Regions from separate parts of the Pseudomonas sp. HP_01 genome, predicted to be linked through region 3. Evidence: predicted binding sites of a transcription regulator. Region 3 holds the regulator's gene; each other region holds the start of a gene.

Region 1 (7,682 bases), on a different contig from region 3:
CTCGCGGATGCAGGTGAGCTGGGCGATGACCCGCTTGTCCGCTCGAATCCACTCGCCTTCGGTGATCTCGACCTCGATCCGTGCGGGTTGAACACCGTGTCTGTCGCAGGCGCTCTGCAGCGTCAGCGCAATGTCCAGATCGGCAAAGTCCAGCGGTGACAGGTTGAGCGACAGCCGCACGTCTTCGTCGATCCAGCCGCTGAGGTCGGTCAGCGCGCGGTCGATGACCCAGCGGGTCACGGTACTGATTCTGCCGGCGCTCTCGATCAACGGAATGAATTCGCTAGGCCAGATCTTGCCGAGCATCGGGTGGGTCCAGCGAATCAGCGCTTCGACGCTGAGCAGCCGCCCATCCTGGAGACTGAAACGCGGCTGGTACTCCAGATAGATGTCGCCACTGGTCAATGACTCGGCGAGTTCGTTGAGCAGGGTCAGCGCGCGACGCTGGGCGCAATCCTCTGCTTCGTCGTAGGCCGCCCAGGGCACTTGCCGATAAACGGCCCTCCCCGCCGCGTGGGTCGCTTTGCCCATGAGCGCAGCGGCGGAGTTCAGACCGTCGTCACAGCACGCCAGCCCCACCACGACCTGCTGATGGGTGAAAGGCTCGGTGATCAGCGCCAAGACCATGCGGACCAGGTCGTCCCGTTGAGACCGGTCGCAGGTCATCTGCAGACAGAAATCCTGATCGCTCACGTGATACAGCTCAGCGATGCCATCCAGACGGCGGCTCAGGCAGTGGGCCATGTCACGACGCGTCTGCTGCTCATCCAGGTTGCTGCTCACGCTGACATTCGCAGCGCTCGCCATCGGCTGGGTGCGGATCACCACCATCAGCCGCACCTGGCTCCCGCTCACTGCAACGCCCTCGGTGTCCAGCAAAAACTGCTGCAAATTGGGCAAGCGGCTGACCGGGTGGCGGTAGCGCATAACCTGGCATTGTTCGACCTGGCCCATGACCAGTTGCGCGAAATCTTCGAGGACAGTGACTTCGTCGGGTTGCAGCGTGCGGGGGACTGTGTCGATCAGGCAAAAACTGCCGAGCACATCGCCGTGCTGATTACACAAAGGGGCCCCGGCATAGAACCGGATGCCATTAGGTCGGGTCACCAGCGCGTTATCGGCAAAACGCGGATCCAGATGGGCGTCGTTGACGACCATAACCCCGGAATTCTGGATGGTGTAGCGGCAGAATGACTGTTCGATGGGCGTCTGGCTCGCCTCGAAGCCCACCCGCCCGGGAAACCACTGGCGGTCTTTTTCCACCAGCGAGACCAGCACCGTCGGCACACGAAAGTGCGCAGCGGCAAGCCGACACAGGCGGTCGAAATCCTCGCTGTGTGCGGTTTCGAGCCATTGCAAAGCGTGAACCGCGGACAGGCGCTTCTGCTCAATTTCCAGCGAACAGTTCATGGCGTGCGCCCTCCATTATAAAAATGCGGATTAGATGATATCTCATGGCCACTACTGTCCGCTCGGGATCATGACGGATGGTCGACAGGCTTCGACCACAGGCAAAAGTAGAGTTCGGCCGAGCTGAGAAAAGTGATATCAGAAAGACATCAACTAAACGTTTCAGTTCCGAAACTGTACAAATATATTCTGTTGTACAACTTTTTATAAAGTTAATACGATTCCGGCCGACAGATGGATCAGAGCGACACGCAATTAACCCTAGCGTCTCCTCCCTGAGACGCCGTCACCGCACTCTAACCCGAGAAAAAGGACCGTTCTCACCGACAACAATCCAAGCGCCCCACTTAAGGGGCTGTGAGAACTGCATGAATATTCTTGCCCCTGCCGTGTACCTGACCAACCGCCTGCGCTTTCCCGCCAAGTTCGCGCTGCTCGCCATTATTGTTTTGCTTCCTTTGACCCTGCTGGGCGCGCGCTTGCTGAATCAGCTCAACGCCAGCATCGATAACATCCATTCCGAACAAGTCGGCCAGCGCTATCTGATGGACGTTACCCCCGTACTTCGCCTGTCGATGCTGCAACGGGCATTGACCAACCGCCTGCTCAGCGGCGATCAAACAGCCCAGCCTGACCTCGCGGCCAACCAGTCCAAATTGCAGGACGCCTTGACCAAACTGGAAGCCACTGACCGACAGTTTACCGTCGCACTGGAAACAGGCGATCGCGTGCAGCGCTTGCGCTCTGGCGCAGAAGGGTTGATCAGCCAGACCAAAGCCGGGGCCGATCAGACGAACATGTTTGATCAATGGAGCGACCAGCTCACCCAGACCCTGAATTTCATCTACTTCGTGTCCGCCACTTCCGGGATGGTCCTCGACGAAGACTACGCCTCACTGTTCCTCATCGATCAAAGCACCCTGCGACTGCCGCGCCAGATCAACGTGGTCGGGCAATTGCGCGGTCTGTCCAGCGGTCTGCACGAAGGCCAGCCGCTGACCGACGCCGCGCGTAGCACGTTCAAGTCGCTGCTCAAGCAAGAAACCCAGATTCGTCAGGAATTGCTGCAGAGCCTCAACCTGCTGCGCCGTCAAGAACCGGCCCTCGCCGATCGCATCCAGTCCCCCGTCACCAGCGGGTTGGCGAGCCTGGACAGCTTTCGCAGTGACCTGGACACCTTAATCGCCTCACCGCAAACCACCATCACCGCCACCCAGGGCCTGCCGGCAAAAGGCAATGCCGTGGTCGCCGAGCTGTATAAGGCCCAGGACGCCTTGCAGGCAGCACTGTCCGCAGAACTTGAGCGACGCGTTCAGGACAAGTCGGTTGACCGCGCCGCCATGCTGGCCATGTTCGCCATCGCCGGCCTGCTGCTGATTTACGCCTTCAGCGGGATTTACAGCGCCATGCGCCAGGCCATGGAAGCGATGTTGAGCGCCACCCGCCGCATCGCCCAGGGCGACCTCACCGCACGCGTCAACGTGGCGGGCAAGGACGAAATGGCCGACATCGGCACCGGCTTGAACCACATGGTCCAGGCCTTCGGTGAATCCCTGGCTCAGGTCGAGCGCAGTTCGAGCTCGGTGTCCGACGCCGCCACCCGCCTGAGTGCCTCCATCGACCGCGCCAAAGTGTCGATGAACGCCCAGCAAGGCGAAACCGAGCAGGTCGCCACCGCCATCAACGAAATGACCGCCAGTGTCGCCGACGTCGCCCAGAACACCGAAGGTGCGGCGCGTGCAGCGGAACAGGCCAGCCAGGCATCGGGCAAAGGACTCGGCGTGATGCAGCAGACCCGCCAGACCATCGAAGCGCTGGCTGGCGAAGTCGACATCAGCGCGCAAAAGGTCGCTGCTCTCGCGCTGCACAGTCAGGAAATCGGTGGCGTCATTGAAGTGATCCGCAACATCGCCGACCAGACCAACCTGCTCGCCCTTAACGCCGCCATCGAAGCCGCCCGCGCGGGTGAGCAAGGTCGTGGCTTTGCCGTGGTCGCGGACGAAGTGAGAACCCTGGCTTCCCGTACGCAGAACTCCACCGCAGAAATCCAGCGGATCATCCAGCAATTGCAACTGGCGACCAACGCCGCCGTGGACCAGATGAAAGCGGGCAAAGACCGGGCGCAGGATTGCCTGACCTCGGCCGATCAGACGTCCTCAAGCCTGAGCGCAATCAACGAAGGCGTAGAGTCGATCGTCGGCATGAACACCCAGATCGCCAGCGCTGCCGTGCAGCAGCACGCCGTGTCCGAGGACATCAACCGCAACGTCACCGAGATCCGCAACAGCACTTTCGTGTTGATGGAAGGCATCGAGGACAACGCGGTAACAGCGGACGAGCTGTCGCTGCTGGCCGGCGAACTGCGCACCGTGGTCGGTCGCTTCAAACTCTGAAGAACCGGCGCGCGGCGCAACACGCCGCGCGCCATAGAGCCATCCCTCAAGGCACCTGGGCCCCCGCCACCGCCACGTACACCGAATACAGCGATGTGTTGGCGGTGATGAACAGGCGGTTGCGGCGGGGGCCGCCGAAGGTCAGATTGGCGACCTTCTCCGGCAGGCGAATCTTGCCCAGCAAGGTACCGTCGGCGGCGAAGCACTGAACGCCGTCGCCGGCGCTGGTCCAGACATTGCCCTGCACATCCACGCGCATGCCGTCCGGCACGCCCGGCTCAATCACCGCAAAGACCCGCGACTGCCCCAGCTCCCGCCCATTGATCACCTCGAACGCGCGGATGTGGTGGGGACCGTCCGGATCGTGGGAGCGACCGGAATCGGCGATGTACAAGGTCTGCCCGTCAGGGGAGAACGCCAGGCCGTTGGGTTGCACGAAATCATTGGCCATGCAGGCAACCTCACCGCTGTCCGGGTCGATCCGGTAAACATGGCGTCCCGGCTGCTCTTCCTCGGCCTGATAGCCCTCGTAATCGGTGAGGATGCCGTAGCTGGGATCGGTGAACCACACCGCGCCATCACGGTGCACCACCACGTCATTTGGCGAGTTCAGGCGTTTACCTTCGAATCGCTCGGCCAGTACGGTGATCGACCCGTCCGGTTCGGTGCGTGTGACGCTGCGGGTGCCGTGCTCGCAGGTGATCAGCCTGCCCAGCAGGTCGCGGGTGTTGCCGTTGGAAAAATTCGACGGGGTGCGAAACGTCGACACGCCCTGCTCCGGGGTCCAGCGCAACATGCGCTGGTTGGGAATGTCGCTCCACAGCAGATACCCGCCGTCGTTGAACCACACCGGCCCTTCGGCCCAGCGGCACTGATCGTACAAGTGCTCGAGCTGGGTGTTGGGCAGGATCAGGCGGTGGAAACGCTTGTCATGGCATTCGTAGAGGTCGTCGGACACAGGTTCGATCCTTGCTTCAGGCGCGGGCATTTTTGCGTCCGCTGACAGCGGTAATCACCGCGATGATGATCAGGCCGGTGAGGATCAGCCGCACCCCGGCACTGGCGCCGAAGGTGTTGAGCATGCTCACCAGCAGGTAGAGAAACAGCGACGCGCCCCAGATGCCCGGCACGTTGGAAAATCCGCCGGCCACCGAGGTGCCGCCGATCACCACGACGGCGATGGACGCCAGCAGGTATTCCTCGCCCATGCCCAGGGACGCACCGCCGGAAAACCCGGCCAGGGTCAGGCCGCACAGGCTGCCGAACACCGCGCAGAGCACGTAGGTGGCGAAGCGCATGCGGCCGACCCTGATGCCGGCCAGTTCGGCGGCGCGGGCGTTCTGCCCGATGGCCAGAACCGAACGGCCGTAGCGGGTGCGGGTCAGCACATAACCCATGAGCACTGCCACGGCGATGACCACGATCGCGAGGTACGGCACGCCGAATACGCGACCGGTGGCGAAGGTGTAGAACGCCTCCGGCGGCGGCACCCGCACGCTGCGACCGTAGGCGATCGCCAGGGATTGCAGAATGAAGCTCGCCGACAGGGTCGCGATGATCGGTGGAATGCGCAGCAGGCGGATCAGCGCGAAATTGCCGCAACCCACCAGCACGCCGATGCCCAGCACGCCGATCACGCCCAGCCAGATGTTCGCGTCCTGGCCGTCCATGAGCTTCATACCCAGCGCGCCGCTGAGGGCAATGTTGGCCGGGATCGACAGGTCGATGTTGCCAGGCCCGGTGCTGATGACGAACATCTGGCCGATGCCGACAATCGCGAAGAACGTCGAGAACGCCAGCGCGCCAGACAGCAACGCGCCTGCACCCTGCCCGCCGGTGAACACCAGGGTCGCCACCCAGATCAATAAGGCGGCGAGGAATGACCACAGCCACGGCTTGCCGCGCAGCGCTGCAACAGGTGAAGTGCTCATAGCGGACGTACCTCCAGACGATTGACCGCCGCACGCAGCGCCAGCACGAAAATCAGAATCGCGCCCTGGGCGCCGATCTGCCAGTCAGGCGAGATGCGGATGAACGACAGCAGCGAACCGGCCAGCACCAGGGTCAGCGCGCCGAGCACCGCACCCATGGGCGACACGCGGCCGCCGACGAATTCGCCGCCGCCGAGAATCACCCCGGCGATGGACAACAGGGTGTAACGCAGTGCGACGTTGGCGTCGGCCGACGTGGTCAGCCCCACCAGAAACAGCCCGGACAACACGCCGAAGCCCCCGGCCATGGCGTACATCGCCACTTTGATGCGCAGCAGCGACCAGCCGGCCTTGGCGATCGCCAATGGATTGCCGCCAGCACCGCGCAACACCACGCCGACGGTGGAGCGCATCAGGAAAAAGTGCATCGCCAGCCCGAGCACGACGCAGACGATGATCGCCAGCGGAATCAGCGGCGGCTTGATCCGCACCAAGGCTTGCAGCCACTGCGGCGCCGTGCCGCCGGGCGACGGCAACAGCAGAATCGCGCCGCCGACCCAGATGAACGACATGCCTAGGGTGACGACAATCGATGGCAGGTTGCGGCTGTGAATCAGCGCGCCGAGCAGCGCATACACGCCCACGCAACCGGCCAGCGCCAGCCAGCCGAGGAACGGGTGTTGATCCAGCAGCGTCACGGCGACGCAGGCGACGAAACTGATGAAGCTGCCCATGGACAGATCGAGGTCGTTGACGCTGATGATCAGCATCTGCGCGATGGTCGCCAGGGCAATCGGCACTGCCAGGTTGAGCATCAGGTTCAGGCCCATGTAGCTCATGGCCCGGGGTTGCATGATGAAGATGGTCGCCAGCAACACCACCAGCGACACCGCCGGCAAGGCCGCGCGGAGCATGCGGGCACGGCGCGCGGCGTTGTTGCGCGTGGCGACGGGTGCGCGGGCAACGGAGTTCAACGGGGCATTCATGGGGTTTCCTCGGCGAAGGAGCTGCGCAGGATGCGCTCCTCGCTCAATTCGCTGCGCGGCATGTCGAGCACGGCTTGGCCGTCGCGGAAGACATACACGTGATCGCAATAGGTCAGCTCTTCAAGCTCGGTGGTGTACCAGATGAACGTGCGGCCGCGCGCCGCCTCTTCCATCAGAATCGAATAGACCTCGCGCTTGGTGCCGACGTCGACGCCACGCATGGGGTCGTCCATCAGGATGATCTGGCTGTCGGACGCCAGTGCCCGGGCAAACAGGGCTTTTTGCTGGTTGCCGCCGGACAGCGACAGGATCGGATTGCGCATGTCCGGGGTGCGGATACTCATGCGCTTCATCCAGTCATCGGCCATGCGCTGCTCGGCGACGGGGTCCAGCAGCACGCCGCGCTTGAGCTGGTTGAGGGAGCCGATGGTGATGTTTTCGCCGATGGACCACAGCGAAAATACCCCGTCGGTCTGGCGGTCGCCGGCGACGAAACTGGCGCCGGTGCCGTGCTTGACGCAATCGCGCAGCACTTGGGTCAGTAACTGGCTCTGGCCATGCCCGGCAAGCCCGGACAGCCCGACGATCTCGCCGGCAAACGCCTGCACCGAACGGCCATCCGTCTGACGCGCCGGGCGCTGTTGCACGCGCGCGCTGCCATGCTCACGGCGGGAGGCGAAAGCCTGTGTCCCCTGCTGCTGTTCACGTGCAGTGCCGCCCATGACTTCCACCAGCGAATCGTGGGTGAATTCCCGCGCGGCGCGAGTCTCGACGATTCTGCCGTCACGCATCACCGCGATGCGGTCACAGGTGCCGAGCATTTCGCCGAGGATGTGGCTGATCAGCACGATGCTGCCGCCGCCCTCGACGAAACGCCGTACGTGGCGCAACAGTTGCTCGGCGACACGGGCGTCAAGGGATGAGGTCGGTTCGTCGAGGATGATCAGATCGAGGCGCTCGTC
Region 2 (7,682 bases), on a different contig from region 3:
TGGCCTGATAGTTACCGCGATAGAGGATCGCGAAATCGCTGTACGGCCGGTCGGTGCGCAGGTGCAGGCTGAGGATTTCGATGGCCACGCGCTCGGCTTCGGCGTCTTCGTTCTTGCAGCGAATCACACGGATTTCATCGCCGTGACCCATCTCGCTCCACAGCTGCTTCTCGAACGCATGAGGGTTGTTGGCGATCAGCACGTTGGCGCAGCGCAAAATCCGGCTGGTGGAGCGATAGTTCTGCTCCAGCATCACCACTTTCAACGACGGGTAATCGTCCTTGAGCAGCATCAGGTTTTCCGGCCGTGCGCCGCGCCAGGCGTAGATCGACTGATCGTCGTCACCCACAACGGTGAACTGGCAGCGCGTGCCGATGAGCATCTTCACCAGCAGATACTGGCTGGCGTTGGTGTCCTGATACTCGTCGACGAGCAGGTAGCGCACCTTGTGCTGCCACTTTTCCAGAATGTCGGCGTGCTCTTCGAACAGCTTCACCGGCAGCAGAATCAGGTCGTCGAAATCCACCGCGTTGTATGCCTTCAGCGTGCGCTGATAATGGCTGTAGACGATGGCGGCGGTCTGCTCCTTTGGGTTGCGCGAATTGGCGAGGGCCTCGGGCGGCAGAATCAGTTCGTTTTTCCAGGCGCCGATCATGTTCTTGATCTCGTCGACGCCGTCGTCGCCCGAGTATTCCTTCTGCATGATGTCCGTCATCAGCGCCTTGACGTCGGTTTCGTCGAAGATCGAGAACCCGGGCTTGTAGCCCAGACGGGCGTGTTCCTTGCGGATGATGTTCAAGCCCAGGTTGTGGAACGTCGAAACCGTCAGGCCGCGCCCCTCGCCGCTGCGCAGAAGGGTCCCCACGCGCTCTTTCATCTCCCGCGCTGCCTTGTTGGTAAAGGTCATGGCGACGATGTACTGGGCTCGGATGCCGCAGTTCTGGATGAGGTGGGCAATCTTGCGTGTGATCACGCTGGTCTTGCCGGAGCCAGCGCCGGCGAGCACCAAAAGAGGGCCGCCGACGTAGTTCACGGCTTCCTGTTGCCGGGGATTGAGTCGGGACATGGGGAAAAATGGGGTCGCTTTGAAAAGGGCGGGCATTTTAACAGGGTCAGCGGATTGTGCAGCCACCGTCCGACACTGTGATGCGCCGCGCTATCTATATTTCGCCGTTTTGTTACATTTGCGTATTGCGGATGATTCTCGCGTTTGACGACCCTCATTCGGGGGTGCGCCAAGGTCTTTACGTTTGTGTGGGGAGTTAGCTTGTCTACGCCTGTCGAACCCTTGCGCTTGCTGATTCTGGCGGACTCGCCCGAATGGCCGGCATCGTTGCGCGAGTGCCTGGCACCGATCGGAGACGCCGCCGTCCTTGACTGCGCGCCCAGCTGGGCTGCCGCTGGCGATCAAACAGACCTCGCCGTCCCCGGAATCCTTTTCACCACTGAAGCCCTTCAGCCCGCCGCCGGCCAATGCCGCTGGCCCACCGTATTGCTTTTCGAGACAGAACCGGACGAAGAGCCTGTCGGCGTCAGTGATTGGCTGGTGCGAGACGTCCTTACCCCGCAGGCCTTGCGCCGTTGTCTGCGTCATGTGCGCGAACGGGGCGTGCTGGAAACCACGCTCAATCGCCTCGCCGAGCAGGATCCTCTCACCGGCATCGCCAATCGACAGGGCTTTCAGACGCTGTTGGCCGCCCGGCTGGCCGAGTTCGATGGTCGTGGCCTGGCGCTTGGGCATCTGGATCTGGACAACTTCCGGCGCGCCAACGACGCGCTGGGTCATCAGGCGGGCGATCGACTGATTCTGCAAGTGGTCGCCCGGCTGAAAGGTCAACTGGAGGCGTGCGATCAACTAGCGCGATTGGGCAGCGACGAATTCGCCCTCCTGATCGACACTCGACGGGCACCTGAGCGCGCGGAGTCCATTGCCGAGCGCATCACCGAAGCCTTGTCCGAACCGTATTGGATCGATGGCGAAAGCCTGTTGATCGGTTGCAGCCTGGGCATCGCATATGCCCGTCTCAACGGCGGCGCCGATCCACTGATGTGGCATGCGCACATCGCCATGCAGCAGGCCAAGGGCACGCAGGGCTGTACCTTTCACGTCTTCAACGAACGCATCAACCGCAATGCCCGCAGTCTCGCCGACCTGGAAAGTGAGCTACGCCGGGCCTTGCGTCGCGACGAGCTGGAGCTGCATTACCAGCCGCGCCTATGCCTGAACACCGGGCACATTCTGGGGCTGGAGGCATTGGTGCGCTGGCGCCACGCTGAGCGCGGCTTGCTACCGCCGAGCGAGTTTGTGCCGCTGGCCGAGCAAAGCGGGCTGATTGTCCCGCTGGGATACTGGGTCATCGCCCGTGCGCTGCGCGACATGCAGGCCCTGCGCGAGAAGGGCGTGCCGCCGCTGCACATGGCAATCAACCTTTCATTCCGTCAATTCCAGGATAACCAGTTGCTGGCGACGCTCAGCCGCTTGATCGCCGATCGCGGTATTGACGCGCAATGGCTGGAATTCGAACTCACTGAAACAGCCGTCATGCGCCGCAGTGACCTGGTCAAGCAGACCATGGACGCGCTGGGCCGGCTGGGTGTGCGTTTCTCGCTGGACGATTTCGGCACGGGCTTTTCATCCTTCGTGCACCTCAACAGCCTGCCGATCACGCTGTTGAAGATCGACAAGAGCTTTGTCGGTGAAATGGAGCAGCGCGAGGAAAACCGCAAGCTGGTCCACGCCATGATCAACCTGGCCCACAACCTCAGCCTCGAAGTGGTGGCCGAAGGCGTCGAAACCCCTGAGCAACTGGCATTGCTGCGCAGTTTCAACTGCGATCAGGCTCAAGGGTTTCTCATCAGCCACCCGCTGGCATTGCCGGAGCTGATGAATTATCTCGCGATGGATCAGAGCAAAGGGACTGCGCTGCAGAGCCAGTGAGGGGCGGCGCAATTTTTCGACACGCCTCGGACAGATTCTGTAGGAGCGCGCTTGCCCGCGAACGCGGTGGGTCAGGCAACACGGATGTTCCAGACCCATCGCCTTCGCGACCGTCGTAACCTCCGATTGCTCCTACAGTGGATCTGCGTCCGCCCTGAATTGTGAGTACGCCCTCCTACAGATTGCAGAGGCCTATCCCATCACAACAACGCCCGTCGCTTCTTTGCGCAGCAGCCGCGCGGTCTTGCGCTCGAATGCCCACGTCAGTGCAACCGCTGAGCAGAGCAGGCCGATCGCCAATCCCCACCACACGCCGACTGCGCCCTGGTTCGCGAGAAACCCCAGGCCCCATGCCAACGGCGCGCCGACGACCCAATAGCTCGCGAGTCCGATCAGGAATGTGGTCTTGGCGTCCTTGAATCCCCGAATGGCGCCCATGGCGATGGTCTGCGTGCCGTCGAGAATCTCGAACCAGGCTGCGATCGCCAGCAGCTTCACCGCCAGCTCGACCACACCCTGGTATTTCGCATCGTTGACGTCCACGAACAAACCGATCACGGCGTGGGGCGCGACCCAGAACAGAATGCCGAACGACAGCATCAGCAGCCCGCCGAAGCCAATCCCCATGCGTCCGGCAGTCCGCGCCAGCAGCAGGTTTCCGGCGCCGTAATGCAAGCCGATGCGCATGGTCACCGCGTAGGAAATCCCGACAGGAACCATGAACGCCATCGACACCGACTGCAGGGCGATCTGGTGCGCGGCCATCTGGGTGCTGCCCATGGCGCCCATGCAGAACGCCGCGAAGGTGAACAGCCCGACCTCAACCGCGTAGGTGCCGCCAATCGGCAGGCCCAGACGCCACAGCTCTTTCAGGCAGCTGCGCGAGAGTTTCAGCAGTTCTTTGTGAAGGGGATACGCCGCATAGGCGCTGTGATAACGAATGTGCAGGGCGAGGGCCAGGGCCATGGCGTTGGTGACAATGGCCGTGACCAAGCCAATGCCCATCAGGCCCCAGTGCGGCAGGCCGAACAGCCCGTTGATAAACGCGTAGTTGAGCCCGAAGTTCAGTGCCACCCCGACCAGGCTAATCACCATCACGGGTGTAGCACGCCCCAGCGCGCTGGTGAATCCGCGCAACGCCATGAAACTCAGCAGGCCGGGCAGCGCCAATGGCAGCGTGATCAGAAACTCACTGGCCATGTGAACGTTGGCTTCATCTTGACCAAACTGCAGCAGGATCGGCTCGAGGTTCCACAGAATCAGCGCGGCAATCAGCGCCATGCCCCACGCCAGCCACAAACCAGCCTGGGTCAGGCGAGTCACACCGGCATGATCATTCGCGCCTTTGCGGATCGCCACCAATGTACCGACCGCTGCCATGACACCCACGCAAAAGAACGACACGAAGTTGTAGCTCGCGGCGCCCAGCCCGCCCCCGGCGAGGGATTCCGGGCCCAGCTTGCCCATCATCACGGTGTCGGTGAACACCATCAGCATGTGCGCCATCTGCGAAGCAATCAGCGGCCCGGCAAGACGCAGGATGATCCACAGTTCTTTGAAGGCGTGCTGGTGCATGGTCTTTGCGCTCGGGTTTGCGGGTGTTGGCAGGCTGGCCATTGTGGGGATTCAGGCAGGGATGCACAAAGGGATAAATCCGATAACTCGCATGAGTAAAACTCATCCTGGTATTTCTGCAGTAGAGTGACCGGAGTCGCCTGACTGCCTGAGGAATCTACGCCGATGTCTCGCACCCTCCCGCCTCTGTATGCTCTGCGCGCGTTTGAAGCCGCTGCGCGACACAGCTCGTTCACTCGCGCCGCCGAAGAACTATCGATCACCCAGAGTGCCGTGAGTCGGCATATCCGCACCCTGGAAGAGCACTTCGCCTGCCGTCTGTTCCGCCGCAACGGTCGCAATCTGCAGCTCACCGAAGCCGCCCGCGAATTGCTGCCGGGCGTGCGGGAAGGCTTTTCAGCCCTGGAACGAGCGTGCAGCGCGTTGATGGCGGAGGAGGGCATCTTGCGCATGAAGGCTCCATCGACCCTGACCATGCGCTGGCTGCTGGCGCGGCTGAGTCGTTTTCGCCATCTGCAGGTGGGCAACGAGGTGCAACTCACCAGCGCGTGGATGGACATCGACAGCGTCGACTTCACCCAGGAGCCGTTCGATTGCGCGGTGTTGCTCAGCCATGGGCATTTCCCGCCGGAGTGGGAGGCGACTTACCTGTTCCCGGAATGGCTGATTCCCGTGGGCGCCCCGACGCTGCTGGATGACGCGCCGTGGGACGCGGAACGGCTGGCCGGCGCCGAACTGCTGCACCCCACACCCGATCGACGCGACTGGCGCCGATGGCTCGAGCGCATGGACTTGTCTGACCGGGTCTCGCTCAAGGGCGGCCAAGTATTCGACACGCTTGAGTTGGGCATGATTGCGGCGGCCCGGGGTTATGGCGTTTCGATGGGCGATCTGTTGATGGTGGCGGAGGACGTCGCCCAGGGCCGACTCAGCCTGCCGTGGCGCACGGCAGTGGTCAGCGGTGAAAACTACTACCTCGTCTGGCCCAAGACTCGTCCGGGCGGCGAGCGGATGCGGCGACTGAGTGACTTTTTGCAGGGCGAAGTGCAGGCAATGGCATTACCGGACGTCACTATTCTGGAGTAAGTCTTGGAGTGCTCCCCGGCCGAAAGCGGCCTCATGACCGCCAAAAAGGGAATTAATTCCGTCCTCAAACGGTGTAGGACTCAAGTATTTCGTTTGTCAGCCGAAGCTGTAATTGCGAGCCGGTTCTCCTCAATCGGTTCATCAATCCTCTCTATTAGATTCGTCCGAATGGTGTTCCTGAGATCAGGACGGCCCAGTCGTTCGGCAAGGAGCTCCAATGTCTCAGCCTCGCGCCCGAATTGCTTCGCAACTCGGCATCGCCCTGGCCGTTATTCTGGCCGTCGTCATCAGTGGCAGCACGCTGTTCGCCCTGCGCTCACTGGACTCGGCAAACCTGGTTATTCGCGAAGAGCACATGGGCAGCGAAGCCCGATTGCTCGCCGACCAGTTGAACACGTTCCACAGCACCCTGCGTGACAGCACCCAGCGTTTGAGCGGCCTGTTCGAGAAGCGTTTCTCGGGCGGCCTGAGCGTGCAGGCTGATCAGCAGGTTGCGGTCGCGGGCGTGCAGACCCCTTCGTTACTGCTCAACGGCAATGCGCTGAACAACGACTTCACCGAAGTCGACGACTTCAAGAAAATGACGGCCGGCGTGGCGACGGTCTTCGTTCGCAGCGGCGACGACTTTGTGCGCGTCAGCACTTCCCTGAGCAAACAGGACGGCTCACGCGCCCTCGGCACCTCGCTGGATCACAAGCATCCGGCCTACGACAAGCTGCTAGCCGGCCAGGGATACGTCGGTCGCGCGCTGTTGTTCGATCGTCTGTACATGACGCAGTACAGCCCGGTGCGTGACGCCAGCGGCAAGGTCATTGCCGTGCTGTTCGTCGGTTTCGACTACACCGACGCGCAGAAGGCGCAGTTCGACAACCTGAAAAACTTCCGCATCGGTTCCACCGGCTCGCTGGCCCTGCTCGATGAACAGAACAAATGGCTGGTGCCGCCTGCGGGCGTGAAGGACCTGGATCAGGCCGCCACCACGCTGGCCGAGTTCGGCAAGACGCCGAGCGTCGGGCGTTTCTGGCAGGACGCCGGTGAAGATTTCTATACCGTCGGCGAGAAGTTTGCCGGCGGCCCTTGGACGGTTCTGGCGACGATGCCCAAGGATGAAATCAGCGCAGTGACCTGGAGCGTCGGCACGCAATTGGCCATCGGCAGTCTGCTGGCGATGTTGATCGCTGTCGGTGCCGCGATCTGGCTGTTGCGCAGCAAGCTGCGGCCGCTGTCGGCGTTGGTCAGTCAGGCGGAAGCGTTGGGCGCTGGTGATCTGAGCGCACGTCTGAACATTTCCAGCCATGACGAAATTGGTCAGTTGGCAGGCAGCTTCAACAAGATGGGCCAGGCGCTGGAAACCATGGTGTCCCACATCCGCACGGCCGCGCTGGAAGTGAGCAGTCGTGCCAACGCATTGTCCGGCCTGTCGGGCGGCGCTTATGAAGGGATGGAGCAGCAATCCGGCGAAATCACCAGCATGGCCGGTGCAGTGGAGGAGTTCAGCGCCACGGCCCTGACCATCGCCGACAACATGGGCACCACCGAACGCATGGCGCAGGGCAATGCTCAGCAGACCCGCATCGGTCGCACGTCCATGGAAGAGGCGTCGGCCTCGCTGGAGCAAATCGCAGGCTCGCTGAGCAGCACCGCGACAGTGATCGATACCTTGGGCCAGCGCTCGCAAGAGATCGGCGGGATCGTCAGCGTCATCACCTCGATCGCCGAGCAGACCAACCTCCTGGCCCTCAACGCTGCGATTGAAGCAGCACGCGCCGGTGAGCAAGGCCGTGGTTTCGCGGTGGTAGCGGATGAAGTCCGCAGCCTGGCATCACGTACGCGTCAGGCCACCGATGAAATCTCCGGCATGATCAGCAGCATTCAGCTGGAGACCAGCAACGCAATCAGCACCATGCAGCAAGGCAACGCACTGATGCAGGAAGGCCTGTCGCGCAACGCCAAAGTCGCCGCAGCCCTGGCCCAGATCGACGAACAAAGCCGCTCGGCCGGTGAGCAATTTACGTCCATCACCACGGCTACCCAGGAGCAGAGCAACACCGCAACGCTGCTCAGCGCCAACCTGCAAAGCATC
Region 3 (7,682 bases):
CCTCATCGGCGGCATGCTGGTGGGCATCCTGCAACACGGCATGACCTTCGGCGACGCCGGCAAGGTCTACGCGCTGCTGACCATCGGTGACGGTTTGGTGGCGCAATTGCCATCACTGCTGCTGTCCACCGCGGCCGCGATCATGGTGACCCGTGCGTCCGGTTCGGAAGAAATGGGCAAACTGGTCGGCCGCCAGATGTTCGCCTCCCACAAAGCGCTCGCGGTGTCGGCCGGGATCATGATCGTCATGGGCCTGGTCCCGGGCATGCCGCACTTCTCCTTCATCAGCCTGGGTCTGGTCGCCGCCGGCGGCGCCTACCTGCTGTGGAAGAAAGAGAACCAGGTCAAGCTCGCTGCGGTGCAAGAGGTCAAGCGTCAGCAAGAGCTGCTGCCATCGCCGACCCGCGCGCAGGAATCCAAGGAGCTGGGCTGGGACGACGTCACCCCGATCGACATGATCGGCCTGGAAGTCGGCTACCGCCTGATTCCGCTGGTGGACCGCAACCAGGGTGGTCAATTGCTGGCGCGGATCAAAGGCGTGCGCAAGAAGCTCTCCCAGGAGCTGGGCTTTCTCATGCCGACCGTGCACATCCGCGACAACCTCGACCTGGCGCCCAGCGCCTATCGCCTGACGCTGATGGGCGTGACCCTGGCCGAAGCCGAGATCTACCCGGACCGCGAACTGGCCATCAATCCCGGCCAGGTATTTGGCAGCCTCAACGGCATCACTGCCAAAGACCCGGCGTTTGGTCTGGAGGCCGTCTGGATCGAAATCAGCCAGCGCGCCCAGGCGCAGTCCCTCGGTTACACCGTGGTGGACGCCAGTACCGTGGTGGCAACCCACTTGAACCAGATCCTCTACAAGCACTCTCACGAATTGATCGGCCACGAGGAAGTCCAGCAATTGATGGCTCTTCTGGCCAAGGGATCGCCGAAACTGGCGGAAGAACTGGTCCCTGGCGTGCTGTCGCTGTCGGCCCTGCTGAAGGTGCTGCAGGCGCTGCTCGCCGAGCAGGTCCCGGTTCGTGACATCCGCTCCATCGCCGAAGCCATAGCCAACAACGCTGCACGTAGTCAAGATACCGCCGCGCTGGTGGCTGCCGTACGGGTCGGATTGTCCCGCGCAATCGTCCAAAGCATTGTCGGCATTGAGCCGGAGCTGCCTGTGATCACCCTTGAGCCAAGGTTGGAACAGATCTTGCTAAATAGTCTGCAGAAGGCAGGTCAGGGTCAGGAAGAAGGCGTTCTACTCGAACCGAGCATGGCTGAGAAACTTCAGCGCTCGTTGATCGAAGCGGCGCAGCGTCAGGAGATGCAGGGGCAGCCGGTTATTTTGTTGGTCGCAGGTCCGGTTCGCGCCATGTTGTCCCGCTTTGGACGGTTGGCTGTACCGAATATGCATGTTTTGGCTTACCAGGAAATTCCTGACAATAAGCAAGTCACCATCGTAGCGACTGTCGGGCCTAACGGCTGAGGTAGTGAGTCATGCAAGTTAAGCGTTTTTTCGCCGCCGATATGCGACAAGCCATGAAACTGGTTCGCGATGAGCTGGGCGCTGAAGCCGCCATCATCGGGAACCGGCGGATCGCCGGCGGCGTGGAACTGACCGCGGCCCTGGATTACAAGTTGTCTGCGCTGGCCCCACGTGTGCCGAACATCGAACTCGAAGAAGAGCTGCGCAAGACTCAATCGCGCATCGTCACCGCTCAGGCTGAACTGACCCACCGCAGCGAGCTGGACACTGTTGCCAATCGCCAGTTGTTCGTCGGTCTGGCGATGGATGACAGCAAGCAGATCGAACCGACCCTGGAAGAACCGTTCCGCCCGTCGATCCACGCCGCTGTGGCCGCCGAGCGTGCCGAGCGCAACGCCGAGCCTGCCGTAGGCGACCGTGCTTACGAAGCGATGCGCTCCGAATTGAACGGCCTGCGCGAACTGCTGGAAGTCCAGCTGGGCTCGCTGGCCTGGAACCAGCTGCAAGGCAGCCGTCCGCAGCAGGCCAATCTGTGGCGCCGTCTGCAACGCGTCGGCCTCTCCGGCCCGCTGTCCCGCGATCTGCTGGCGATGGTCCCGGAATCCGGTGATCAGGCCCATACCTGGCGCATGTTGTTGGCCCATCTGGCCCGCATGATTGCCACTCCGGACGTCGAGCCGCTGGAAGAGGGTGGTGTGATTGCCATGGTCGGCCCTGCCGGCATGGGTAAAACCACCACGCTGGCTAAACTGGCGGCCCGATATGTGTTGAAATACGGCGCGCAAAATATCGCGCTGGTGAGCATGGACAGTTTCCGCATTGGCGCTCAGGAACAGCTTAAAACCCTGGGCCGGATCCTCAATGTACCGGTCACCCACGTCGACCCGGGCCAGTCCCTGGCACAGGCACTGGAGCCGCTGTTGCGCAAGCGCGTGGTGTTGATCGACACCGCCGGCCTGCAAGCCAGCGATCCGGCACTGCGTCTGCAACTGGAAACCCTCGCCGGCCGTGGCATCAAGGCGCGCAACTACCTGGTGTTGGCAACAACCAGCCAGAAGCAGGTGCTGTCAGCGGCTTATCACAGTTACAAACGTTGCGGCCTGGCCGGGTGCATCCTGACCAAGCTCGACGAAACGGCCAGCCTGGGCGAAGTGCTCAGCCTGGCCGTGACACACGAACTGCCTGTGGCCTATCTGACGGATGGCCCACGGATACCGGACGATCTGCATTTGCCGCGTCGGCACCAATTGGTGAGCCGGGCTGTCAGCGTGCAGATGCAGGAGGAGCCTAGCGAGGAAGCGATGGCGGATATGTTTGCGGATCTTTATCACAGCACCGGCAAGCGCGCGGGCTAGGTAGAGAAAATGACAGTGGAATTTTCCTGCATCGATGGTCTGCCAGGCATTGTTCAGGCACTGAACGTGCAGCCCGACATGTGGCTTAGGTCTAAGCAAGACAAGGTAAACAACTAACATGGGCAGCATGCATCCCGTACAGGTTATCGCGGTAACCGGTGGCAAAGGTGGCGTAGGCAAGACCAACGTTTCAGTGAATCTTTCACTGGCGCTGGCCGAGCTGGGACGTCGCGTCATGCTGCTGGACGCCGATCTGGGTCTGGCCAACGTCGACGTATTGTTGGGCCTGACCCCCAAGCGCACCCTGGCTGACGTCATGGAGGGGCGGTGCGAGCTCCGCGATGTCCTGCTGCAGGGGCCGGGCGGCGTACGCATTGTGCCGGCGGCATCGGGCACCCAGAGCATGGTCCACCTGACCCCGGCGCAGCATGCCGGATTGATTCAGGCCTTCAGTGACATCGGCGACAACCTCGATGTGCTGGTCATCGATACTGCCGCCGGTATTGGCGAATCGGTGGTGAGCTTCGTCCGCGCCGCCCAGGAAGTGCTGCTGGTGGTGTGCGACGAGCCCACGTCGATCACCGACGCCTACGCCCTGATCAAACTGCTCAACCGCGATTACGGCATGAACCGCTTCCGCGTCCTGGCCAACATGGCCCAGAGCCCGCAGGAAGGGCGCAACCTCTTCGCCAAGCTGACGAAAGTCACCGACCGTTTTCTCGACGTGGCCCTGCAGTATGTAGGCGCGGTGCCGTACGACGAGTGCGTACGCAAGGCCGTGCAGAAGCAGCGCGCCGTGTACGAAGCGTTTCCGCGTTCCAAATGTGCCCTGGCGTTCAAGGCCATTGCGCAGAAAGTCGACACTTGGCCGCTGCCGGCGAACCCGCGCGGTCACCTGGAATTTTTCGTAGAGCGCCTCGTGCATCACACCAGCGCAGGGCCCGTCTCATGACAGCAAGTGGCTATCGCATGTACAGCAAATCGTCCAAAGACTCCCAGTATGAGCTGATCGAGCGTTATGCCCCGCTGGTCAAACGAATCGCCTACCACTTGCTGGCGCGTCTGCCAGCAAGTGTTCAGGTCGAGGACTTGATCCAGGCGGGCATGATTGGTTTGCTCGAAGTGTCGACCAAATACGACTCCACCAAAGGGGCCAGCTTCGAGACGTACGCGGGTATTCGTATCCGTGGCGCGATGCTTGACGAAGTGCGCAAGGGGGACTGGGCACCGCGCTCGGTCCACCGCAACACGCGCATGGTCAGCGACGCAATTCGTGCAATTGAAGCAAAAACCGGTCGTGACGCTAAAGATCACGAGGTTGCTGCCGAACTTGAAATGAGTCTCGACGATTATTACGGGATTTTGAACGATACCCTGGGCAGCCGCCTGTTCAGTTTCGACGACCTGTTGCAGGACGGCGAACATGAAGGGCTGCACGAGGACGGCGCGAGCCAGTCCCTCGAACCGTCGCGGGATCTGGAAGACGAGCGCTTCCAGGCTGCGCTGGCCGAGGCCATCGCCAATTTGCCCGAACGTGAACGTCTGGTGTTGTCGCTGTACTACGACGAAGAGCTGAACCTCAAGGAAATCGGTGAGGTCCTGGGGGTCAGCGAATCGCGGGTCAGTCAGTTGCACAGCCAATGCGCAGCGCGGTTGCGCGGTCGTCTTGGCGAGTGGCGCGCACGTTCGTGAATCAGGCGCAGGCCGTGAGGCCTGCGTGTTTTGCTTGTAAGACCGGCTGTGCAAGACGTGAGCGGGAAGCAGAAGAGACATGGCAGGAGTCGGTCGAACCGGGTCGTAGATGATCCGGTTTCGCTGCGCTCGTCCCGGTCGATCAAACCCCCTCTTCATGTTCGGCACAGCCGGTATTGATTGGACGCGCGTTCAGGTGCTGCACGCGTTAAAGACTGCTTGGAGGTCGAATTGGACAAGAACATGAAAATCCTCATCGTTGATGACTTCTCAACGATGCGGCGGATCATTAAAAACCTGTTGCGTGACCTTGGGTTCACCAACACGGCCGAAGCAGATGACGGTCTCACCGCATTGCCGATGCTGCAAAGCGGCGCCTTTGACTTCCTCGTCACTGACTGGAACATGCCCGGCATGTCCGGCATCGACCTGTTGCGTCAGGTGCGTGCCGACGAGCGTCTGCGCAGCCTGCCGGTGCTGATGGTTACTGCCGAAGCCAAGCGTGAGCAGATCATCGAAGCCGCTCAGGCCGGTGTGAACGGCTACGTGGTGAAGCCGTTCACCGCGCAAGTGCTCAAAGAAAAAATCGAAAAGATATTTGAGCGCGTCAATAGCTGATGTCCGCTGCGAGGGCGCTATGGATTCCAAAGATTCGACAATGGGTGACTTTGAGTCAACCCTGAAGAAACACGCACAAGAGCTGGTCGCGAGCCTTGAAAAAGGCAAGTTCGGCGACGCTGTGCAACTGATCCATGAGCTTAACCAGACCCGCGACCGAGGCCTGTATCAGGAAGTCGGCAAACTGACGCGCGAGTTGCACAGCGCGATCGTCAACTTCCAGATCGACCCGAACATGCCGCAGGCCGAGGAGGTCTCCCAGATCACCGACGCCACCGAGCGGCTGTCGTACGTGGTCAGGCTGACCGAAAACGCGGCCAACCGGACCATGGACCTGGTGGAGCAAAGCACGCCGTTGATGCACGGGCTCAGTGATGACGCCAAGGCGTTGAGCGCCGATTGGGGACGCTTCATGCGCCGCGAAATCAGCGCCGAAGAGTTTCGTGATCTGGCCCGCCGCGTCGATGTGTTCCTGACCCGCAGCGAGAAGGAGACGACCGAAGTCTCCGCGCACCTGAACGACATTCTGCTGGCGCAGGATTACCAGGACCTCACCGGTCAGGTGATCAAGCGCGTGACCACGCTGGTCACCGAAGTCGAGCGCAATCTGCTCAAGCTGGTGCTCATGGCGAGCCAGGTGGACCGCTTCGCGGGCATCGAGCACGACCAGGAAGTGTTCCGTCAGCAAAAAGAAGAAGAAAAACTTCACTCCAAGGGTGAAGGTCCGCAGATTCATGCCGATAAACGTGAAGACGTTGTATCCGGACAGGATGATGTTGACGATCTGCTATCCAGCCTCGGATTCTGATTCGGTCATTCTGATTTCAGACTTCAGGTTTTCTGTGAAAGTGGCTGCTGGACCCGCGCGCCAATGCTTCGGCGAAGGCAATGCGCGCAGGCCGTCAGTGCAGCCTCTGGATCGGTTTGACGGTTAATTTTAGGAGCACCCCCCAATGAGCTTCGGCGCCGATGAAGAAATCCTTCAGGATTTTCTGGTAGAGGCCGGCGAGATTCTCGAGCTGTTGTCAGAGCAGTTGGTCGAGCTGGAAAGCCGGCCGGACGATGCGGACCTGCTCAATGCAATTTTTCGCGGTTTTCACACTGTAAAAGGGGGCGCCGGCTTCCTCCAGCTCAACGAGCTGGTTGAATGCTGTCACATCGCCGAGAACGTGTTCGACATCCTGCGCAAGGGTGAACGCCGCGTTGACTCGGAGCTCATGGACGTGGTGCTCGAAGCACTCGACACCGTCAACAGCATGTTCGGTCAAGTGCGTGAGCGCTCCAGCGTTACCCCTGCAACACCTGAACTGCTGGCCGCGCTGGCTCGCCTCGCTGAGCCTGCCTCGGCAGATGAAGTCGCTCCGGCACCGGTGGTCGAAGAGCCGGTTGCTGAAGCGCCGTCCGAAGACATTACTGATCACGAATTCGAACAGCTTCTGGATTCGCTGAACGCTGTCAAGGCGCAAGCGGCAGGCGCTCCTGCGCCGGCTGCGTCTGCACCTGTCGCAACGGCACCGGTCGCAGCAGCACCGGCGGCGGCTTCCGCTGCAGCGGGCGGCACTGCGGCCAGTGATGAAATCACCGATGCCGAATTCGAATCACTCCTCGATCAGCTGCATGGCAAAGGCCAGTTCGCCGTCGATGCCGTGCAACCGCCGGCGGCTGTGACGCCGTCCGCCGCGCCGACCAGTGATGAAATCACTGACGACGAATTCGAGTCGCTGCTGGATCAGTTGCACGGTAAAGGCTCGTTCTCGGCAGATGCCGTTGGCGTTGCTGCGCCCGCTGCGCCTGCCGCTGCTGCTCCTGCCGCGCCGGTTACGCCCGCTGCCCCGTCGAAAGCCGCTGCCGCGGATGAAATCACCGATAACGAATTCGAAGACCTGCTGGATCAGTTGCACGGCAAAGGCAAGTTTGAACCTGCCGTCGCTGCTGCTGCTTCTGCTGCTGCACCGGCCAAGGTGCCAGAACCCGCCGCCAAAGCCGAACCGGCCAAAACGACGCCTGCTGCGGCGGTTCCGGCCAAAGCCGCTCCTGCCGCTGCCGCTGCACCGGCGCGTGCTGCTGCTCCCGCGCCTGGCGAAAAACCGCAGTCTGAAGCGGAAACCACCGTGCGCGTTGACACCGCGCGGCTGGACGAGATCATGAACATGGTCGGCGAACTGGTGCTGGTGCGTAACCGCCTCGTGCGTCTGGGCGCCAACAGCGCCGACGAAGCCATGTCCAAGGCCGTGTCCAACCTGGACGTGGTCACCGCTGACCTGCAGACCGCGGTCATGAAGACCCGCATGCAGCCGATCAAGAAAGTGTTCGGTCGCTTCCCGCGACTGGTTCGCGATCTGGCACGTCAGCTGAAGAAAGAAATCAGCCTTGAACTGGTGGGTGAAGAAACCGACCTGGACAAGAACCTCGTCGAGGCCCTGGCCGACCCGCTGGTCCACTTGGTGCGCAACGCGGTCGATCACGGTATCGAGTCGCCGGAAGAGCGGGAAGCGTCGGGCAAGCCCCGCAACGGTCGTGTGATTCTGGCGGCCGAACAGGAA
Region 4 (7,682 bases), on a different contig from region 3:
GGAACGAAACCCGCAGGACGTTCTTGGAACCCAGGGCGTAGCTCGGGATACGCGCTTCGATGCGTTGTTTCTCGCCGTTGGCGACCAACTGTTGCGCGCCGATCAGGTAATCGTTGAGGAACACAGACGCCACTGGAGCGGTGTCCGAAGCGCCAGGGGCAGCGGACACATCCACCACGGCCTTGACTGGCAGGCGACCGTCGTACGCCACGCTGCCCAGCGGGAACGAAGCGCTCCAGTCAGACTTTGCGAGCACGTCGATGGTGCCCGGGTTACCGCCCAGGTTGGTCAGGGCCACACGGCCGTCGGCACTCAATGGCATCTGCGCTTCGCTGACGGTCAGCGTGCGACTGCGGGCCAGTTTGTTCCAGGCGCTGCTGAACAGGGCCATGGCCTTGCCGGTCGCTTCAGGGGCAATCATCAGCACCGGACGGGTGCCGAGCAATGCCAGACGCACGTTGTCCGTGCCCTTGGCGGACATACCGGCGTTCACGTGACGTTCGCGCCATTGCGTGAACGCGGTGGCTGCTGTGGCATCCAGACCTTGAATCTGGCTTTGCAAGGCGTCCAGGGATTCGTTGATCGCCTTGAGCAATTGCGGGTCATTGATCGCCAGGTCGGCTTGCACGTCAGGGGTCTGGCCGAGCATCAGCAATGCGCCGATTTCCGCCGGATTGGCCAAAGCATGCATGCCCTTGCCATTGAGGCTGGCGAAGGCCGGAATGCTCTGCAGCTCGGCCGGAATGCGCAGTGCGCTCAGGTCAACGCTGTCCTGCACGGCAGGGAAAGACAGGATGCGCGCATGTTTGCCGATCCGTTCCAGCGCAACGCCCAGGCGCCAGGCGGCGTCGTACGTGCCGACTGCCAGGCTGCCCGGCGCGACCATGATGCCCGGCTTGGCCGGCAATGCGGTCCAGGCCGCGCCGACGTCCTGCAACAGGTTGGCGTCGTAGCTGTAATTGAGTCGGGTGTCGGGTTCGATGCGCAACACGTTGCCAATCGCGCGTTCGTCTTCACACAGCACGCGCGAAACGATCGACGACCAGGCCACGCCCAGGCGTACCGAGCCGCTGTCGCGAGCGGCCTTGTCCACACCCAGCGTGGCGCCGGCGTTGCCTTGCGCTTCGCTGAGCCCTTCGGCCCGTACCGGATAGCCATCCAGGGACAGCAGCAAGGTGTTGCGACCGCCCTCCCCGTTCAGGTAGCTGGCATCGAAGGTCAGCGACGCATCGGACAACGGCACGCCCGCCGGAACCGGCAGGTACAGTTCGCGGCGCGAATCCGTGGAACCGAGCACGATGGGGGCGTCGATGCCCAGATCGCTCAGGCGAATCTCCCGGTGTTGCTGGGTATCGGCATTGAGTCGGTTGATCGCCTCGGTGAGCGGGCTGTCCGCCGCCAGGGCAAAGTTGGGCATGATCGCGAGCAGGCTCACGCCACAGACAAGGGCGCTTATCGCGCCCGTTTGGGTGGCAACGGAAGACTTCATTCAGGCAGATCTCAAGCTAATAGAGGGGGCGGACGGTTGTTATTGGTAGGTGGACGCCGGGCGGTTGCTGTCCGGTGCCGGGGCGCGTTGCACATGCTCAAGGTATTTGGGCACGTGCAGCTGGCCGACCACGAAGTCATTGACCGGGCGGCCCATCAAGGCATCAACGATGCGCGAACTGGCCTTGCCATCGCCGTAGGGGTTAGCCGCCTGGGACGCGCGGCGCCACAGCAGGTCATCGTCAAACAGCGCGGTGACGCCGCTGATGATCGAGTCCGGTGAAGTGCCCACCAACCGCACGGTGCCCGCTGCAACGGCTTCAGGCCGTTCGGTCACATCGCGCATGACCAGCACCGGTTTGCCCAGGCTCGGCGCTTCTTCCTGCACGCCACCGGAGTCGGTAAGGATCACGTGGGCGCGCTGCATCAGGCGCACGAACGCCAGGTAATCCAGCGGCTCGATCAGGTGCACATTGGCCAGGCCACCTAAATGCTCGGTCACCGGGCCCAGGACGTTAGGGTTCAAGTGCACCGGGTAGACGATCTGGATATCGCTGCGCTGGGCCAGTTGGCGCAAGGCTTTGCAGATATCCAGAAAGCCGTCACCGAAGTTTTCCCGACGATGGCCGGTGACCAGCAGGACCTTGCGGTCGTTGCGCAGGAAGGAGAATTGCTGGTCCAGCCGGGTACGCAGTTCAGCGTTCTGGTCGATGCGTTGAGCGGTCAACTGCAGGGCATCGATCACCGTGTTGCCGGTCACGTAAGAACGCCCTTGCAAGCGCTCGCCCAGCAGATTGCGGCGCGATTCATCGGTCGGGGCGAACAGCATGTCGGCACTCAAATCGATGCAGCGACGGTTCATTTCTTCCGGCCATGGGCTGTAGATGTTACCGGTGCGAAGACCGGCTTCGACATGGCCCACAGCGATCCGGCGATGGAAGGCACACATCGACGCAACCATGGCGGACGTGGTGTCGCCATGCACCAGCACACGGTCCGGCCGGGTGATTTCCAGCACCGGATCAATGGCGCCGTACAGCGCGGCGGTCAGCGAGTTGAGTGTCTGGTGCGGCGTCATCACATCCAGCGTGAAATCAGCTTTCAGATCGAACAGCTCCAGCACCTGCTTGAGCATGCTCTGGTGCTGGCCTGTGATGCAGATCTGAGAGTGAATGCCCGGCTCTGCAGCCAGCGCCTTCACCAACGGAGCCATCTTGATGGCCTCAGGACGTGTACCGAAAATCGACAGGATCTTAATCCCGGGTTGACTACGAGCGATGATGCCCTCCTCACGCGGATATCCCGCGCCTACTCGCTGCTCAAGGCGTGACCGCATCTTGAGCGAACAGAGAATCGAGTTTATTGGGCCGGGGACTTAATCAGAATGGAGACTTGATATCACTTCGTGTGAGGTGGCGCATTGCCTTGCTTCCCGGAGCAGGCCGGATTATTAACATTAATATCGATGACTGCAAAGGCAGATGTGCAAAATGAATGTTTAATTCGCACGTGTGAAACTTTTAAAGTTGCAGACAGTCATTTAGAAGTTTTGATTTTTTTGGAAGTTGGACTTCCATAACAACTTGAGGGGCGTTTGGCCCTTTGTTTCCGGGGCGGGAAGATTAACACATGCCGCTCGTCTAACGACTTGGATCTTTTCTCATAGCGCGTTGTCTCGTCAGAGGCCATATAGAAATACTTAATCTGACGCACTTACGATAGTCACCCTAATGGCGCCTGTATATTGTCGAAGCCGAGAACCGCAGTGTCGGGCAATAAATGGCGAGTTGCAAGCCTGTTATGTATCGAAACAGAAATATATAAAGCCGCCACGGGGAGGCTTTGATGAAGTGCGCAGCATTTCGAGAGTTCGACCTCCTCAGCCTGAGGCTTTGGAGGTGAAAAAGCTCGCTTCGAACTGTCAGGCTCAAGGCCGGTTTGTGCATCAAGCCGGACCTCGTCCAGATCCCTCGCTACCCTATACCCCGCCATCAGCCCAGCCGATAAGCCCACGTGGCAGGCCAGGGCAAATGTCTTCCTGTCCGGCCCGCAGGCAAGCCTTGCGCACCGGTATCCACATACACACCCGTTCTGATAGCCCTACAAACGGAACCGAGCCACTTCTTGTTTGAGCCCTTTGGCCAACTGATTCAGATCATTGCTACTGCGCAGAAGATCTTGCACTGACAGATTATTTTGCTCGGCCATTTGTGCAGATCGCTCGACGTTACGTGCGACGTCCTGACTGGCCTCTGTTTGCTCGCGCAATGCCAGCGAGATCTGTTCGACTACCACGAGCACCTGGCCAGAACTTTCACTGATTTCGGTAATTGCCTTGCCCGCCGACTCCGCCATCTCCACGCCTTGGCTAACCTCCATCACACCGCTGCGCATGCTCTCCACGGTATCGCGGACCCCGAGCTGGATCTTGTCGATCATGCTGGCAATTTCCTTGGTGGATTTACCGGTGTTCTGCGCCAGCAACCGCACCTCGTCGGCCACGACTGCGAACCCGCGGCCCTGCTCTCCCGCCCGAGCGGCCTCGATGGCAGCATTGAGTGCAAGCAGGTTGGTTTGATCTGCGATGCCCTGGATAACACTGATGATGGTAGATATCTGCTCGGAATGTTGACCCAACTCCGACACTTTGGTCGACGCATGCTGCACGGTCTTCGCGATACCGTTCATGCTGGTAAGGGTATTCTGAATAACGGTCGATCCATCCACTGATTTCTGACCGGAGCGACTGGCAAGGCCACCGGCCTCTCCCGCATTGATGGACACATGGTTGATACTGACCGTCAGTTCTTCAACCGTGGCTGCCATCGAAGATGCTGCGTTTGACTGTTCACTTACCGCGCCGGAAAGCTGCTGCGAAGCGACCGAGATGTTCTGTACGGACTCAATCAACTGGCTGGCAGCTTGATTGATCTGTTGAATCATTTCCCGCAAGCGGGTTTGCATACGAGCAAATGCCTTGGGCAGTTCATCGCTGGTGCTGGTATCAATCACAGTGTCCAACCTGCCCTCGGCGACGGCCGTCGCCGCGTCGATAGCCACTTGCAGGCGGGCACGGACAGTGCGGCCCAACGCGTAGGCCAGGATGATTGCCAGAACGGCGGCAATCAGGCCACCGGCCAACAGGATCGTAATCGCGCGACTCTTGGCGTCGTTCATCTCTTGGGTACGTCGAACCAGCAGGGTTTCTTCCGCCTGCGACATATCTGAAATGATCCCGCGCATCCCATCCATTTTGGCTTTGTCTGCGCCAGCATTGATGCGCTGATCGAGCGAATCATCGGAGCTGCCGCTTTGGGTCAGTTGACGCCGTTGCGCGATGATCGGATGAACGTCTTCGTCCAGCCAACGGGTTTGCAACTGTGCCAGTGAGGCCAGCCGTTTCTGTTGCTCGGCGTTATCAATCGTCAAAGCCTTGAGCGAAGCCAGCGTGCTGGAGAACTTGCTTTCACCGGCAATCTGCGGCTCGAGAAAGTTGTCCTTGCCAGTAATCACGAAGCCGCGCATGCCGGTCTCGATATTGATCAACTGTTCAAGGGCCATCTGGGACTGACTTAAGACCCGATAGGTGTGGACGTTGCTGCTGATTGCGCTTTCGACCTGGCCAAAACCACGATAGGCGCTGAAGACAAGGACGCCGAGAAGGACCACGATAGCGGCGAAACTGAGGTAGAGCTTTTGGGAAATACTGAGTTTGCTATACATATGCACGCACTCCATTAGCGGAGCATCCTTGGCTCGGGCTTTTAGTTTTTTTCATGAACACGTCTTCCGATGTCATGTCGATATCACCCTTATCGACTGCTGGAGTTAGAGCTTGAATCCGGCTTTCATTACGCCGCTAACTTTCAGGATCACGCAGGAAATCCACGTGTAAGCGCAGCAGGGTTCGAGTGATCACCACGTGCAAGACATACTTCGCCAGGACGGCGCAAAGGGAGAGAACGGTCAGACACCGCCGTCGCTTGCGAGCCTGCAAGCGAGCACAACGGCCGCTCCTGCCGAGCATGTCCCCCGAAAAGGAAACATGCGGCAGGAATCGTTTAGCGCATGCCCGCTACGTTGCGCACCTCTACTGGCGCAGCTTTGGTTTCTGACAAGGCGCCGGTATAGGCGCCAGCCGCCATGGCTGCCGGGTTGCCGCCACCGCCGATCATGCCTGCGGCCGCGCCTTTGGCGATATGCGCCCCGCCTTCGACTCCGCCTTTGAGCATCCCGACAGGGCTGCCATCAGACTCGCCGACTCCCGTCATGAAGCCACTCAAACCGGGCACCATCCACATCGCTTTGCCCACTTCGCCAGCAGCGGAAGCCAGGCCGTTCTTGTCTGCGCCTTTTTCGGCCATAGGGGCATCCCTGGTCTGAGTGCGAGCAGAATCGCCGGCGGAATGCGAACTCGCCCCGCCACCGAACGGCTGCAACAGCGCCCCAATCAACTTATCAAGCAACTGTAGCAAGGGAGAAGACGGCTTCGACGCTTCACCGCTGTTGCTTTGCCCCTGACTGTGCTCGGCCAGAGGCTGGTTTTGCAGAGCGGCCGGCGCGCCACTCCCGGCAGGGCTGCCATAGTTGACCGCGCCCGCGGGGGACTGCGCGGCGTATTGGGGATTCTGAGTGCTTTGGTCAGCCCGATAGATGGCCGAGCCGCCGCTGGCCAGAGCCCCGCCACCCTGGGCCACATTGCTGAAATTGCCGGTGGCTCGGCTGCCGCCGTTACCGGAATCGTTGGGGCCATTCGTCGGTTTGCCCGCGTCGGGCGTTGGTTTGCCGCCCGGTTTGGAAGCATGGGGGGTGATATCAGGTGTCTTGGGCGACGAGGCGCCGAGTCCGGGTAATTTCACGTTTTTTCTCCAAACTGAAAGGTCGGTTGGCAGTGCCCCAGGCCCACTCTTGACCGCTTGCACAGGTGCAGGCGTGCTGGATGTTGTAACGGGGCGATCGCGGTGAGGTTCGCGTGGTGAGTGGGTAGCCCTTGTGTGGCGCTGACGGCCAGATCGGTTCCCCTGAAAAGAACCGGGGCGCAACGCTGCTCACCGTCCCGGCAGATGACAGGGTGGCAGGCGCGGGATTTGAAGCGCGCAGTACCTTAAAGCTCCCCCGTCAAAAACTGCGCCCGGCCGTGGCCAAAGCTCCAGTCTGCATGCGTGTTGGTGACGATCGAGACCATGAGGTCATTGGCCTCGATACCACAGTCTTCCTGCAGCGCCTGGGCGAGTAGCTGATAAAACCTGACCTTGGATTCCTCAGTTCTGGGGCGGCTGGTCACGCTGATCACCACGACCTTGTCCGTGCGAGGAATACCGAGCCCCGTATCTTCAACAATCATTCGGCCTGGCCGATGTTCGTTGACGATCTGATAGCGATCACCTTGAGGCACCTGGAATGCTTCAACCACGGCGCGGTGTGCAGCATCCAGCAGGATTTTCACTTGTTCATCGGAACGGCCTTCAATGAGGTCAATGTTGATCAATGGCATGGTTGAAATCTCGTCATGGAAAGCGCCGGGCGGCGCCAGAAGAGATCACACGATAAAGCGCCAGACTGTTCACGAACAGATAAGATAATTGAATTCATTGTTTACATATGAGAACAATCGCCCCATGAAAAAGTCGGAGATCGAAGGCTTGTGGACGCACATCCACTGGCTGTCTGTGCTGGAGGAGCAAGGGACCTACACAGCGGCGGCGACACGATTGGGCGTCAGCAAATCTGCAGTCAGCCAACGAATCAGTGAGCTAGAAGAGGCCACGGGTTTGCGTCTGGTTTTGAGAACCACACGCAGCGTTCGCTTGACTGAGGCAGGTAGCTCGCTTGTCACAGAGGTGCGCGGTGCTTACGCGCATATCGCCAAAAGTTTCCTGGACGTCAGGGATTCTGCGGGCGCTGTGCGTGGGCTTCTGAGATTAACTGCACCGGTCGCCTTCGCCCGGCAACAATTGGTGCCACGCCTGGCCGGCTTTCTCGAAAAATATCCCGAAGTCCGGTTGCAGCTGGACGTTTCCGACCGCATTAGCTCGATCGCCACCGATGGGTACGACCTGGCTGTTCGTCACAGTGATCAGGTGCCGGACACGCATGTTGCCTGGAAGCTCTGCGACACCCGGTCTGTACTGGTCGCCACCCGCAGGTATCTGGATCGCTGTGGCGAACCCGAAACGCCCGCTGATCTCACGGAA

Evidence for each region. Region 3 encodes FliA, which starts transcription of late flagellar genes. Its sites were predicted from a motif close to CTAAAGTTTNNNNNNNNNNNGCCGNTAA; they were not measured.
Region 1: a site for FliA is predicted at 1,617-1,644, ahead of ACYAR8_RS17950 (methyl-accepting chemotaxis protein). Genes of this name have one in related genera too.
Region 2: a site for FliA is predicted at 5,679-5,706, ahead of ACYAR8_RS25680 (methyl-accepting chemotaxis protein). Genes of this name have one in related genera too.
Region 4: a site for FliA is predicted at 5,301-5,328, ahead of ACYAR8_RS24300 (methyl-accepting chemotaxis protein). Genes of this name have one in related genera too.

What each region holds. Positions count from the first base shown of each region.
Region 1 is NZ_JBTOPV010000034.1:105,867-113,548, reverse strand. It holds gene ACYAR8_RS17955 (sensor domain-containing diguanylate cyclase) at 1-1,410, opposite strand, end outside; gene ACYAR8_RS17950 (methyl-accepting chemotaxis protein) at 1,779-3,803, shown strand; gene ACYAR8_RS17945 (SMP-30/gluconolactonase/LRE family protein) at 3,850-4,761, opposite strand; gene ACYAR8_RS17940 (ABC transporter permease) at 4,778-5,734, opposite strand; gene ACYAR8_RS17935 (ABC transporter permease) at 5,731-6,720, opposite strand; gene ACYAR8_RS17930 (sugar ABC transporter ATP-binding protein) at 6,717-7,682, opposite strand, start outside.
Region 2 is NZ_JBTOPV010000089.1:187,516-195,197, reverse strand. It holds gene rep (DNA helicase Rep) at 1-1,066, opposite strand, end outside; gene ACYAR8_RS25695 (putative bifunctional diguanylate cyclase/phosphodiesterase) at 1,268-2,938, shown strand; gene ACYAR8_RS25690 (NorM family multidrug efflux MATE transporter) at 3,131-4,513, opposite strand; gene ACYAR8_RS25685 (LysR substrate-binding domain-containing protein) at 4,679-5,599, shown strand; gene ACYAR8_RS25680 (methyl-accepting chemotaxis protein) at 5,817-7,682, shown strand, end outside.
Region 3 is NZ_JBTOPV010000022.1:44,934-52,615, forward strand. It holds gene flhA (flagellar biosynthesis protein FlhA) at 1-1,474, shown strand, start outside; gene flhF (flagellar biosynthesis protein FlhF) at 1,486-2,829, shown strand; gene fleN (flagellar synthesis regulator FleN) at 2,948-3,781, shown strand; gene fliA (RNA polymerase sigma factor FliA) at 3,778-4,521, shown strand; gene ACYAR8_RS13560 (chemotaxis response regulator CheY) at 4,765-5,139, shown strand; gene ACYAR8_RS13565 (protein phosphatase CheZ) at 5,159-5,947, shown strand; gene ACYAR8_RS13570 (chemotaxis protein CheA) at 6,093-7,682, shown strand, end outside.
Region 4 is NZ_JBTOPV010000078.1:99,246-106,927, forward strand. It holds gene ACYAR8_RS24290 (hypothetical protein) at 1-1,489, opposite strand, end outside; gene wecB (non-hydrolyzing UDP-N-acetylglucosamine 2-epimerase) at 1,529-2,767, opposite strand; gene ACYAR8_RS24300 (methyl-accepting chemotaxis protein) at 3,589-5,211, opposite strand; gene ACYAR8_RS24305 (hypothetical protein) at 5,550-6,347, opposite strand; gene ACYAR8_RS24310 (tautomerase family protein) at 6,593-6,982, opposite strand; gene ACYAR8_RS24315 (LysR family transcriptional regulator) at 7,107-7,682, shown strand, end outside.